2 linked regions of the Bacillus pumilus genome follow. Each later gene encodes a partner of the first gene's protein in a complex. Links are inferred from orthologs where the notes say so. Each region holds a gene or a part of one and is shown in the gene's direction. Other genes may lie near its edges. The genes, in order: gcvH and GKC25_RS04860.

Region 1 (7,031 bases):
TAGATTATATTGCAGATGAAGGCGTGCAGATTCACGGCGGATATGGATTCATGCAAGAATACGAGGTCGAAAGAGCCTATCGTGACTCGCGGATTAACCGTATTTTTGAAGGGACAAACGAAATCAACCGTCTGCTTGTACCAGGCACATTCCTGAAGAAAGCGATGAAAGGGGAGCTTCCGCTGCTTCAAAAAGCGCAAACCTTACAGGAAGAGCTCATGATGATGATGCCGGAAGAGCCGGGTGATCAGCCGCTCGATCAAGAAAAATATTTACTCGCCCATGCGAAAAAGACCGCCCTTATGGTATCTGGTATGGCAGCGATGAAGTATGGAAAAGCTTTAGACAAAGAGCAAGAAATCCTTGTGAACATAGCGGATATCGTCAATGAAATTTTTGCTGCTGAATCGGCGATTCTGCGTACCGAAAAGGCAATCGCTTCATCAGGGCTAGAAAAGAACGCTCAAAAGCTTGCCTACACACAAATTTTCACGCAGGAAGCCTTCTTAAAAATTGAAGCCCATGCAAAAGAATCCTTGATCGCGATGGAAGAAGGAGATTCACTCCGCATGAGTCTGTCAGCTCTTCGCAAACTGACAAGATTCACCCCGATCAATGTCATCGCCAAAAAGCGCGAAGTGGCGAAACGAATCTTTGAAGCAGAGAAATATATCGTATAAGGACAGCTTAAAAGGTGCGGAGTGATATCCGCACCTTTTTGTAAGCATACATTTAGGTTTTTAAAATATTTTGTGATAAAATGTTCTCACAATTTGCAGGAGGTGAAAATGGTGGCTTTAGATTTTTATGAATACCCATCTTGCGGTACATGCCGAAAAGCAAAAAAATGGCTGGAAGAACACAATAAAGACATCAACAGCATACATATCGTCGAAGAGACGCCTGATAAAGAAACATTAAAAGCCCTTTACGAAAAAAGCGGCTTAGAGCTGAAGAAGTTCTTTAATACAAGCGGACAGAAATACCGGGAGCTACAGCTGAAAGATCAACTTCCTGCAATGTCAGAGGACGAGCAGCTAGAATTACTCGCGTCTAACGGAATGCTGATCAAGCGTCCGATTACAACAGACGGTAAACGAGTCACAGTTGGATTTAATGAAGATACATTTAAAAGCGTCTGGAAATGATGTAACTTTCATTCAGATTGTGGTATCTTCAATATAGATTGAAAGAAAAGACTGGAGGGGTATTGAATGAGCACACCAAAAGATTTACGTTATTCAGAAGAACATGAATGGGTCAAAGTAGAAGGGGATAAGGTGCGTATCGGTATTACGCATTTTGCTCAATCTGAGCTAGGCGATATCGTGTTCGTTGAGCTTCCTGAAGTAGGAGACAAAATCACAGCGGACGAGCCTTTCGGAAGTGTAGAATCAGTGAAAACAGTTTCTGAGCTTTACGCACCGATCAACGGCACAATCGTCGAAGTGAACGATGAGCTGGATGACAGCCCTGAATTCGTCAACGACTCTCCATACGAAAAAGCATGGATGATCGTGGTAGAGCCAGCTGATGCATCTGAAATCGAGAACTTGATGACTGCTGAGCAATATGAAGAAATGACAAAAGAAGACTAATTCACGTGAAATTGGACACTCTACCTTTATGGGGGTGTCCAATTTGTCTTTTCAAAAAGAACAGGTGGATATAACAGATCATGTCACTGGACGATTCAAAGAAAGCGGCATGGTGCTGTATCATCAAAATGAAGAGATTGGCACGATGATTAGTGAAAACCAATATGAGTTAAAATCAGGTTATTCCTATGATCAAAATCGTTTTTATCGTCTGACGGATACATTGACCCACGGGACAGAAAAATATGTAGACTGTGATGATGAAAATGGCTGGTGCTAATCACAGATGAGGCTGCAGTGAGCATAAGCTGCAGTCTTTTTAGTGCAAGTGCCCAATCTTTACAACCTCGATGAAAGATTGTAATCTAAGGGAGAAGTGAACAATGTCAAAAGGGCCGGGTGATCGTGTTGAATGTAGAGGTAGAAAAGGTCATCATTGTAGAAGGTAAAACAGACAAACAAAAGCTAAAAGAAGTCATAAGTGAACCTGTTACCATCATTTGCACCAATGGCACGATCAGTACATCGAAGCTGGATCAGCTCGTAGACGAATTATTGGGGAAAGACGTTTACATATTAGCAGACAGTGACGATGCAGGCGACAAACTGCGGAAGCAATTTCGAAAAGAATTCCCTGAAGCACTTCATCTTTTTGTCGACAGAACATACCGCGAAGTGGCCGCTTCACCGTCAGCCCACATTGCATCTATCCTATTAGCTGCAAACATTGATGTTCATTCGAAATATTTATGAGGGTGGACGTATATGAAAGAGATTGAAGAACACGAATTCAAGGAAATAAAGGACGATTTATTTCTTTTATATTTATATACACCGTTTTGCGGGACATGTCAGCTGGCAAAGAAAATGCTGACAGTCGTAGACACCATGCAGCCGGATGTACCATTTTATGAAAACAATTTAAACTACTCACCAGGCTTTGCAAAAGCTTTTGAGATCGAAAGCGTTCCTTGCTTTATACTGTTTAAAAAAGGTGAGCTGGTGCAAAAAGGCTATGCCTTTCACTCCGTTCCATATCTTCATGAAATGATTGAAACCGCTAAATAAAGCGGTTTTTTGTCATATTTCAAGCAATTCGTCTGAAAATTTGTCGAGTTATTTATAAAGGACAAGCCAATGTTTGTAGAGAAATGTTATGTATAACCAAATGACAGGGAGGTTATACATGTGGAAAATGTGAAAACCCATGGGAACACAGGGCAGCGTTTATTATTAAAACCGCTGCTCTCATCATCATCCTTGAAGATTACATTTGAGGCGGAAACTGACTCTTGTACATTGATTGTGGATGAGCGTGGTGAAGTGAAGAAACTACCTGCAATTGAGTTATCGGATCTCATCTTTTATGGTGAGAGAAAAGAAATACTTCAATTATTAGATGGAGATATGTCCTTACAGCAGTTAATTAGCAGAGGACAAGTAAAAGTAAAAGGGTCATTCCGTGCGCTCTTAAGACTAGAGGCTGTGCTTTGGCTGACGAACGGTTTTTTTCGAAAAATGATAACGTAGTCGTTTACTTGGAAATTAGCGATTTACAGCGTTGACATATCTCGGGTAGCATGATATTCTACGTTAGTAAAAACATGAACATCACATAAAACAACATATTTTCTCTTATTAAGAGAGGTGGAGGGACGTGCCCTATGAAACCCGGCAACCGTCAGCATAGCTGAAATTGGTGCCAATTCACTCAAAGCCGCAATGCTTTGAAAGATGAGAGAAAGGCGTATTGAACATAAAAGGCCTTTCTGCTTGCGTTGCAGTTAGGTCTTTTTTACTGACCTGGTGTCAGGCTAGAGGCATGACAGCAGGAAGAATAAATAACGTATGTGATGGCAACCTATAGATTCAGCAAGAAAGCAGGTGAACAGACTGTGATCCATTTACAGAATGTATCAAAAACGTACCACTCTAAAAGCGGAAATGTTGATGCCGTGAAAGAAGTTAACTTGGATATCGATAAAGGTGAAATATTCGGAATTATCGGGTATAGCGGTGCCGGAAAAAGCTCGCTTATTCGCCTATTAAACGGTCTGGAGCTGCCAACAGCAGGAATTGTTGAAGTGGCAGGCAACCGGATCAATGAAGTATCGAATGCGAAACTTCGGAAAGCAAGACAAGAAATCAGTATGATCTTCCAGCACTTCAACCTACTTTGGTCAAGAACGGTGAGACAAAATATTATGTTCCCGCTTGAGATCGCAGGTGTAAAGGCATCAAAACGGAGAGAACGTGCGAATGAACTGATTAAATTAGTCGGTTTAGAAGGAAAAGAAAATGCGTATCCGTCTCAGCTAAGCGGCGGACAAAAGCAGCGTGTGGGGATTGCGAGAGCATTAGCAAATGATCCAAAGGTTCTTCTTTGTGACGAAGCGACGTCTGCGCTTGATCCGCAAACAACCGATTCCATCCTTGAGCTTTTGGCGGATATCAATAAACGACTAGGGCTCACGATTGTGCTGATTACACACGAAATGCACGTCATTCGCAAAATTTGTCATCGCGTGGCGGTCATGGAGAATGGACGTATTGTCGAAGAAGGCGAAGTATTACGCGTGTTCAGACAGCCAAAGGAAGAAATGACGAAGCGATTTGTGAAACAGCTTGCTGAACCAGAGGAAGCGAAAGAAACAATCGAGCACGTCTTAGAGCGAGTAAAAGAAGGTCAGGTCGTACGGTTGTCCTTTATTGGCGATTCTGCCGAGCAGCCGCTGATCACTGAAATCATTCGATCCTTCAAGGTCGATGTGAACATCCTTCAAGGGAAGATTTCTCAAACGCAGGAAGGCGCGTTTGGAACACTCTTTATCCATATTAATGGAGAAGAGACCGAGGTAGAAAAAGCCATCGCCTATATCCAAAGCAAACAGGTTGAAATCGAGGTGATGACACATGTTTGAGAAATGGTTTCCGAACGTTGATTTAGATGTCATTTGGAATGCAACGGGTGAAACGGTGTACATGACACTCATTTCACTAGCATTTGCTTTTATTATTGGTATCATCCTTGGGCTATTGCTCTTTCTGACTAGTAAAGGCGGTCTTTGGGAAAATAAACCGATTAACACCGTTATCGGGGCAGTCGTCAACATTTTTAGATCGATTCCTTTTATCATTTTAATCATTCTATTATTAGGGTTTACAAAACTTATTATGGGCACAATTCTAGGTCCCAATGCAGCCCTCCCTGCCCTTGTCATAGGGTCAGCTCCATTCTATGCACGCCTTGTCGAAATTGCACTGCGTGAAGTAGACAAAGGAGTCATTGAAGCAGCACGATCAATGGGAGCGAAAACGTCGACCATCATTTTCAAAGTATTGCTGCCAGAATCATTGCCAGCCCTCATTTCAGGTATTACCGTAACAGCGATTGCTCTAATTGGCTCAACTGCGATTGCAGGTGCAATTGGAGCAGGCGGACTTGGTGACCTTGCTTATGTAGAGGGATACCAATCTGGTAATACAGATGTCACACTTGTTGCCACTGTGTTTATTCTCATCATCGTCTTTATTATTCAAATAATCGGTGATTTGATTACAAATAAAATTGATAAACGTTAAGGGAGGATTTATTCATGAAGAAATTGATTTTAAGTGCACTATTTCTAGCATTTGCAGGCATTTTAGCTGCATGCGGTTCATCTAATAACGCAAGTGATAGCAAAACCATTACGGTTGCGGCTTCAAAAACACCACATGCCGAGATTCTTGAAGAAGCAAAACCACTTCTAAAAGAAAAAGGCTACGATCTCAAAGTGAAAGTACTTAGTGATTATAAAATGTACAACAAAGCGTTAGCTGAAAAAGAAGTGGATGCAAACTTTTTCCAACATATCCCTTACTTGAACGAAGAGAACAAATCAAACAAAGATTATAACCTAGTAAGTGCTGGTGCGGTTCACCTTGAGCCTTTCGGTATCTACTCTAAGAAATACAAATCAGTAAAAGATATTCCAAATGGCGGCATCATCATCATGACAAACAACGTAGCTGAGCAAGGACGTATGCTTGCTCTATTACAAAATGCCGGTGTCATTAAGCTTGATCCAAAGGTTGATACAATCAACTCAACGGTCAAGAACATCAAAGAAAACCCAAAGAACCTAAAGTTCAAAAAAATCGCTCCTGAACTAACAGCGAAAGCTTATGAAAACAGTGAAGGTGATGCTGTGTTTATCAACGTCAACTATGCGATTCAAAATAAATTGAATCCGAAAAAAGATTCAATTGAACTTGAGCAAACAAAGAACAACCCGTATGCAAACATCGTGGCTGTTCGCAAAGGTGAAGAAAAATCAGAGAAGATCAAGACATTAATGGAAGTTCTTCACTCTGATAAAATTAAAGAATTCATCGACAAAAAATACGACGGTGCAGTTCTACCGGTATCTGAATAACAACGATTCAACCTTGCTTTCATCAAAGCGAGGTTTTTTGTGTATTTTTTCAAATCTCGCTCATAATAAAAACGAACAAATGACCTGAAGGGATGGAATAAAGATGAATGAACAGCATATGAGCGGATCTATGCAGCAATCACTGACGGATTATAAAACGGCAATGGGTGAATTTCAGAAGAAAATGCCGGTGTTTGGGAAGAAATTCAATGAATTTACGGAGCAATGCTTTCAGAGCGATTCATTAACGCAAAAGGAAAAGCAAATGATTGCCCTTGGCATCAGTATTCATGCACAGGATGAATACTGCATGATTTATCATACAAAGGGAGCGCTCGATCAAGGCGCGACAGAAGAGAATTTGCTGGAGGTTGTCAGCGTGGCGGCAGCATTTGGCGGCGGGGCAGCACTGAGTCAAGGGATTACTGTCGTTCAGCAATGTATAGATGAATTTGGAGGACAGACGCATTAAGGGAAGGATAAGACGGTATTTTTCCATAACAGGGAGTTGAGTCGTTCTCAGCCGATTGTGAGAGAAAATATGCCAGCATAGAACGTCATATCCCTTTTGAGTGAAGCCGCATGTCTTTGATATAATAAAGCTACACTCAAAGAAGGGAATGGTTTATTATTTGTTCGGACCATAGTACACTGGGATTGGATTATACCGCCGAGATGGAAAAGGCCATGCATAAAGCTCATGGCATGAGCTATGCAGAGTACGAAAGAGACCATGACTTACGGATGAAAGTGGAATATAAACGAGAGCAGTCCTATCGAGATGAGAAAAGACAGCTCGCAAAAATGAATATACGAGGCTATTAAATAGCTCAGGGACGGGGAGAACAGTTTCCCGTCCTTTCTTTATGAAAACAGTCTTTTCGACATAAATCCTTTTATCTACCGGCTTTTTTTGTTAGAATTTTGAGAGCATCCTCTCACGTATATCGTGAATGTGTTGTATTCACTTTTAATTTGTTATAAAATTAGAATGAGAATAAATTGAGAATAATGA
Region 2 (6,990 bases), 1.9 Mb from region 1 along the record:
GAGGCTCGTCCACGATTAAATTATATTAAGAAAATACAAAATTGTTTGAAAAAATGAACATTTAGAACCTCCTTTATTGATTCAAGTCAATAAAAAGTGTCTTCAGAACTAAAACTCATCATATAAAAATACTAAAAAACCCTTTTATGACAAGGGTTTTACCTTTTTACCTATTTTTCAGAAAAAATAAAAAGCACTTTTGACTCCAACTGACGATGGAGGAAAAAAGTGCTTTTTATTTCAATTTTTTACCTTATTTAAGATAACTTACTTGTGAGCATTCCTCACATTCATTACCGTAACACTCGTGTTGTTCCATTAAATCATTTCCACATTTTGTGCATTTCTTTGAGGGCAAATTTCTAAAAAACTCAGTGATTTTTCCTAGCATTTGTCATCCTCCAATACGTTTTGTTGCTATTATTGTATTATAACAGATTGATAATTGTCAATCTGTTTTGTAACAATAGGCAAGAAGAATGCTTTTTTCATGAAAAATGGGTATATTGTAAGAAGGGGATTTTTAGAAAAGGAGGGAAAAATGACGATGAAATTAACTGTCATTGGATGCTACGGAGGGTTTCCGGCCGCTGGTGAAGCGACGTCAGGGTACCTTTTTGAATCAGATGGCTTTCGTCTGCTTGTAGACTGCGGGAGCGGTGTTCTTTCCAAACTGCAGCAATACATTGATATAGAAGAACTAGATGCTGTTCTCCTTTCTCATTATCACCACGATCATATTGCGGATATCGGACCTCTCCAATATGCGAAGCTAGTGGGATATCATTTAGGAAAAAGCAGCGGTCCGCTTCCGATCTATGGACATACGGGTGATCAAAAAGTATTTGGGCGACTTGCGGATGATGTACATACTAAGGCAGAGGCTTATCAGCCAGAAGAGGGTATTCAAATTGGTCCATTTCAAATTGATTTTTTGAAAACGGTTCATCCGGCAGAATGCTATGCTATGAGAATTCAGGCAGGGGATGCTGTGGTGGTGTATACAGCAGACTCAAGTTATCAGGACGCATTTATCCCATTTAGCAAGGATGCAGATCTACTGATTGCTGAAAGCAATTTTTATGCTGGACAGGACGGATCGAGTGCAGGACATATGAACAGTACAGAGGCGGGCAAGCTTGCAAAGGAAGCAAATGTTGGGGAACTCATCATCACCCATCTGCCCCATTTTGGCCGTCATAAAGACCTAGTCAATGAAGCACAGGCGTTATATACTGGCAATATACAGCTTGCCCATTCAGGGCTTAGATGGAACAAGGAAGGAAGATAGAGATGCTGTTTATCGATAACGAACAACATTATGATCCAATGATTAATTTGGCAATAGAAGAGTATTGCTTAAAATATTTAGATCCTGATGAAACGTATTTGCTGTTTTACATCAATCAGCCGTCGATTATTATTGGAAAGAACCAAAATACAATAGAAGAAATCAATACGAAGTATGTAGAAGACAACGGCATCAAAGTTGTCCGCCGCCTGTCTGGTGGTGGCGCAGTTTATCATGACAAAGGAAACTTAAACTTCAGCTTTATCACAAAAGACGATGGGGACAGCTTCCATAACTTCAAAAAGTTCACCGAGCCAGTCATCAAAGCGCTTGAAAAGCTTGGTGTCAAAGCGGAATTAAGCGGGAGAAATGACATCATGGCAGATGGGCGAAAAATTTCTGGAAATGCCCAGTTCGCTACAAGAGGACGTATTTTCAGCCATGGCACGCTGCTATTTGATTCAGAAATCGAACATGTCGTTTCGGCTTTAAATGTGAAAAAAGAAAAGATTGAATCAAAAGGCATTAAATCCATTAGAAGCAGGGTTGCCAATATTAGTGAATTGATGGATCAAAAGATGACAACAGAAGAATTTAGAAAAATTCTTCTAAGTTACATTTTCGATACGAATGGGGATGTCCCTCAATATCAGTTGACTGAGAAGGATTGGGAAAAGATTCACGAGATTTCTCGGGATCGATATCAAAAATGGGAATGGAACTACGGCCGTTCACCGAAATTTAATTTACAGCATTCTAAAAGATTCCCAGCCGGCTCCATTGATCTTCGATTAGAAGTGAAAAAAGGCATCATCCAAGACTGCAAAATCTTTGGTGATTTCTTTGGTGTAGGGGATATTGCTGATATTGAAAAAAGACTCATTGGGGAGCAATATGATCGCAAAACGATCAGCGGCGTATTAGAAGATATGGATATGCGCCACTACTTCGGCAACGTATCAAAAGAGGATTTTCTTGATTTGATTTATTAAAAGGGACAAGCACGGCTAGAGATAGCGGTGCTTTTTTGATTGAAAGAAATGAAAGCGATTCACATTTGATCTTGTGGATTTTTTCGATTGTCTATTATAATAGAAAGGAGGAATGTTTGGCTATAAAATGAATGGCTATTCATTCATTGATGACATGTAAGGGGTGGGAGAATGGATTTGATCAAAAATCTAGAGCAGACGGCGATGACGAAAGGAGAAAATATCGCATTGATCTTTGAAGGAAATAAGTGGACCTATCGAGAGCTGATGACAAGTATCGAGCGATTTGCAGATGGAATAGTCAACGAAGGGTTTCAAGCTGGGGATCATATCGCGCTTATTTTAGGAAATTCACCGCATTTTGTCATTTCTTTTTTTGGTGCCTTAAAGGCAGGACTTGTCGTAGTACCAGTCAATCCAACATACACACCTAGTGAAATTGGCTATATGCTGATTACAGGTGATGTAAAAGGGATTGTTGCCCCTGAACAGCTACTGCCAGTGTACGAGCAGGTGTACGAACAGCTTCCGTCTATTGAACGAGTGATTATTTGTGCAGAAAATGAATCTGCATGCAGATCAAGTTTTAAGGAAGTATCTGATCGTCTTGTCTTCTTTGGAAAGCTTGTGTCTGGTCATGCGAAAGAGAACGTGCATCCTTCTATTCATCAGGACGATACGGCAGTTATTCTATTTACATCTGGCACGACAGGAAAACCAAAGGGTGCGATGCTGACTCATTTCAACCTTTATTCAAATGCCAGAGACGTCGCTGAGTACCTATCCATTGATGAAAAGGACAAGGTCATTGCCGCTTTGCCGATGTTCCACGTATTTTGTTTAACGGTTTGTATGAATGCACCATTGATTCATGGCGCGACCATTTATGTCATGCCGCATTTCAGCCCATCGGAGCTTTTGCGTATGATGGAAAAAGAGAAGCCAACGTTATTTGTTGGTGTTCCGACTATGTATAACTATTTGTACCGCCAGGAAGGGCACGAGGAAGCGATGTCCTCAGTGAGGATTTGTATATCTGGCGGTGCCTCAATGCCTGTTGCCTTACTTCACGGTTTTGAGAAAAAATTTGGTGTCACGGTGCTGGAGGGCTACGGATTATCAGAGGCTTCCCCAGTAACTGCATTCAATCCTCTTGATGGAAAAAGAAAACCCGGTTCAGTTGGGACCGACATTATGAATGTGAAGAATAAGATCGTGAATGAACTGGGAGAAGAAGTCGGTCCAAATGAAGTCGGAGAGCTGACAGCAAAAGGACCAAACATTATGAAAGGCTACTATCAAATGCCAGAAGATACTGAAGCTGCACTAAGAGGCGGCTGGCTGTATACCGGTGATTTAGCGAGAAGAGATGAAGAAGGATACATTTATATTGTCGACCGGAAAAAGGATATGATTCTCGTTGGCGGGTATAATGTTTATCCAAGAGAAGTAGAAGAAGTGCTTTATCAACATGAAGCTGTAGCAGAAGCCGTCGTCATCGGTGTGCCAGATCCGAACACCGGAGAAGCTGTCGTCTGTTACATTTCCCCTAAGAAACATGCTCACATCGATCAAGAAGACATCATCACACATTGTTCACGCTTTTTAGCGAAATATAAGCAGCCCCAAACGATCCATTTCATAGATGATATTCCAAAGAACACAACAGGTAAAATTTTAAGAAGAGCACTAAAGGAAAAGTATCAAGCAGAGGAAAGTAAATAAAAAAAGGGAGTCTCTTATGAGGAGGCTCCCTCAGCATGTAGACAAACCCTCGCATTCAGGTCTGAAAAGGTTTTCTATCGCGCTGAAAAGAAGACAAAGGGCTAAAATAAAGATCATTTTAGCCCTTTTGAATCGCTTCTTTTAACTGTTTCTGAAAAGAATTAGACTGTTTTTGATTCAGTTCATAATACGTGCCATCTACTAAAAAAACGACCTGTGAACGGCTCGTCCAGAGCTGAAAGGTGGTGCCGTTTGTTCGGCCGTACATCACCTTGGCGATATAATCTGGTTCCTTTAAATTTTTCTTAAGATGATTGCTTGTTTGTTTGCCTTTGTTTAATTCTTCTATTAAATCTTCTGCTGTGTCCTTATCATCTATTTCATAAGATATGGACTCGTTTGCAGGTGAAAGCAGCAATTTTTCTGCTCGATTCTCATCAAAGATTTCGCTCGTCCGGCTGAACACATAAAAGAAGGTAATGAGTAAAAGTCCAAAGATCACAACTCCTGCAAGGATTTTCTTCATTTTAATCCTCCAACTCTCTGTTTTATATGTAGCATCTCCGATTTTCGAGTAGCATAATCATTTTTTTCGCGAAAGCTTTTTCAGATGGGGCATGCTATGATGGAGCCACATGAGACAGGTTCTAAACAAAAAAATGGTTGATTAGAATAGAGAGAGGGATGGAAAGGAGGCTGACCAGTGCGAGTACGTAAATGGGTAGCTCTTGCAACGGTAGCTTACATATTGTACGGTCTTTTTATTTATTCTTATTTGTTTCTATTTGGGGATTCATCGGTTCCTGAAAGTGTAAAAGGAACAAGTGCAGATCCGCATACCTTTATGACAAGCCATGAACTTGCCATCAGCGAGAATTTCTCGAACATACGTAATCTGCTGTATTTCATGACAATTCCATTAGATTGGTATGTTTTTTTTCTTCTGCTCATTTCAGGGTTTTCACGAAAAATAGCAGACTGGAGCCTGGCAGCAGCTCGTTTCACATTTTTAAGCAAACTTGTATATGTGTTTGTGCTGTCGCTTTTGACAATGCTGATTTCATTGCCCATTAAGTGGATTGGCTATCAGCTGTCTTTGCACTACGGAGTATCTGCTCAAAGTACGGCAAGCTGGTTTAAAGATCAAATACTGGATTTCTGGATTCAATATCCACTTCTTGCCCTATGTGCTATTGTATTCTTTTGGCTCATTCAAAAAAGAAGAAAGCGTTGGTGGCTGTATGCTTGGTGTTTGACAGTCCCCTTCACGCTATTTCTCTTCTTTATACAGCCGGTCGTCATTGATCCGTTATATAACAATTTTTATCCACTAAAGGATCAAGCTCTTGAGAACAAGATCTTAACGCTTGCAGACAAAGCACATATCCCGGCAGATCATGTATATGAGGTCAATATGTCTGAGAAAACGAATACAATGAATGCTTATGTCACAGGGATTGGTGAAAATAAGCGTATTGTGTTATGGGATACGACACTGCAAAAGCTGAAAGATCGCGAAATTTTATTTATTATGGCACATGAAATGGGACATTACGTCATGAAGCATGTCTATATAGGATTAGCAGGATATCTAGTGCTGTCACTTGCCGGATTTTTTGCGATCGACCGTCTCTATTTTTATTTTTATCAAAAGGGAGCAGTTCCATTTCGGCTGAGGGTGTCAAACGACATCGCTGCTCTTCCGCTTCTTCTCATTATCGTATCGATGCTGTCATTTGCAGCTTCACCTTTTACAAATGCAGTTTCAAGACATCAAGAACGAGCAGCTGACGAATATGCGGTAAACCTGACAAAAGACGGAGAGGCAGGGGTGACGTCTTTTCAAAAGCTTGCAAAATCAGGGCTGTCTCAGGTGAATCCACCGCTTTTAGTGAAGGTCTTCCGCTATGGACACCCAACCATGATGGAGAGAATCATGGAGATGGAAAATGCAGCGGAAAAAGAGGAAACGTCGAGGAAGCAATAAACAAATAAAATCCGGCTGGATCAGCCGGATTTTTTTCGCGCTTGTTTAGTTAGAAGCCGCTTGAGCGTTGATTAACCCTTTGCCGTAATAGAAGGAGTTACCAAGCGGTGTTGCCGTGTTTTCTAAGCGCTGGCGAACCTGTGAATTTGATAGGTTCGGATTTTTAGAAAGAATAAGCGCTGCTGCTCCTGCTACATGAGGAGACGCCATAGAAGTTCCAGTATAAGATGTGTATCCACTGCTTGGTACTGTACTTAAAATAGAAGTACCAGGTGCAGAAACATCTAATTCAGGACCTGCGCTGGAAGACGAGTTTCTGACATTGCTGCTGTTTACATTGGCAACGGCAATTGTAGAATCATATTTTGCTGGATAGCCAACTGTACTTGTAGAGCCAGTGGAACCTGAATTACCTGCGGCCGCCACAACAACGACTCCGCGGTTATTTGCTGTATCAACGGCATTTTTAAGCGCTGTTGAACCGTTTGGTCCACCTAAGCTCATATTGATGACATCCATGTTATTGGCTACAGCCCATTCAATACCGCTAATGATCCAGCTGTATTGTCCGTCGCCATTGCGGTCTAATACTTTAACAGCATATAGGGAAGCACTTGGAGCGACCCCAAGAACACCAATTGTGTTATCAAGGGCAGCAATGGTTCCGGCTACGTGAGTTCCATGTGATTGAAAGTCTTGGGTGGCATTTGGCTCTGAAGGGACGAAGCTGGCACCGCCTGCAACATTTAAGTCAGGATGTGCAGCGTGGATTCCAGTATCAAGGACAGCTACTTTGACATTAGCACCTTTATAACCTTGAGCGTGTACAGCTGGAGCTTTGATTTGAGGGATTCCATAAGGGACGGTTTGTGCATATGCTTCTGCTTTGTGGTCTTCTTCTACGTAAGCAATGCTAGGGTCATGTTCAAGTTTTTTTGCGGCTTGTTCGGACATCTTTACTTGTGCGGCATTAATAAGACGATATTGCTTTTCTA

Evidence for each region.
Region 2: the proteins of gcvH (region 1) and GKC25_RS04860 are in contact, whole or in part, in a crystal structure (PDB 3A7A), measured with the Escherichia coli proteins. The link is inferred for Bacillus pumilus from one-to-one orthologs.

Annotation. Positions count from the first base shown.
Region 1 is NZ_CP046128.1:2,852,413-2,859,443, reverse strand. The notes cover bases 1-2,906. They hold gcvH (glycine cleavage system protein GcvH), read left to right. Parts: upstream 1-1,214; coding sequence 1,215-1,598; downstream 1,599-2,906. Other genes in these bases: GKC25_RS14635 (SCP2 sterol-binding domain-containing protein), read left to right, coding at 2,787-2,906; GKC25_RS14640 (thioredoxin family protein), read left to right, coding at 2,364-2,666; GKC25_RS14645 (toprim domain-containing protein), read left to right, coding at 2,007-2,351; GKC25_RS14650 (YusG family protein), read left to right, coding at 1,642-1,878; GKC25_RS14660 (arsenate reductase family protein), read left to right, coding at 792-1,148. Also shown: more of GKC25_RS14635, read left to right, coding at 2,907-3,128; GKC25_RS14630 (methionine ABC transporter ATP-binding protein), read left to right, coding at 3,494-4,519; GKC25_RS14625 (methionine ABC transporter permease), read left to right, coding at 4,512-5,180; methionine ABC transporter substrate-binding lipoprotein MetQ, read left to right, coding at 5,195-6,016; GKC25_RS14615 (carboxymuconolactone decarboxylase family protein), read left to right, coding at 6,120-6,488; GKC25_RS14610 (hypothetical protein), read left to right, coding at 6,704-6,841. UniProt on the Escherichia coli protein: The glycine cleavage system catalyzes the degradation of glycine. The H protein shuttles the methylamine group of glycine from the P protein to the T protein.
Region 2 is NZ_CP046128.1:1,002,315-1,009,304, forward strand. What follows is about bases 424-3,288. They hold GKC25_RS04860 (lipoate--protein ligase), read left to right. Parts: upstream 424-1,293; coding sequence 1,294-2,283; downstream 2,284-3,288. Other genes in these bases: GKC25_RS04855 (MBL fold metallo-hydrolase), read left to right, coding at 548-1,291; GKC25_RS04865 (fatty acid--CoA ligase family protein), read left to right, coding at 2,455-3,288. Outside these bases: protein YhfH, read right to left, coding at 254-391; more of GKC25_RS04865, read left to right, coding at 3,289-4,008; GKC25_RS04870 (hypothetical protein), read right to left, coding at 4,127-4,534; GKC25_RS04875 (M48 family metallopeptidase), read left to right, coding at 4,712-5,995; GKC25_RS04880 (serine alkaline protease SapB), read right to left, coding at 6,041-6,990. UniProt on the Escherichia coli protein: Catalyzes both the ATP-dependent activation of exogenously supplied lipoate to lipoyl-AMP and the transfer of the activated lipoyl onto the lipoyl domains of lipoate-dependent enzymes.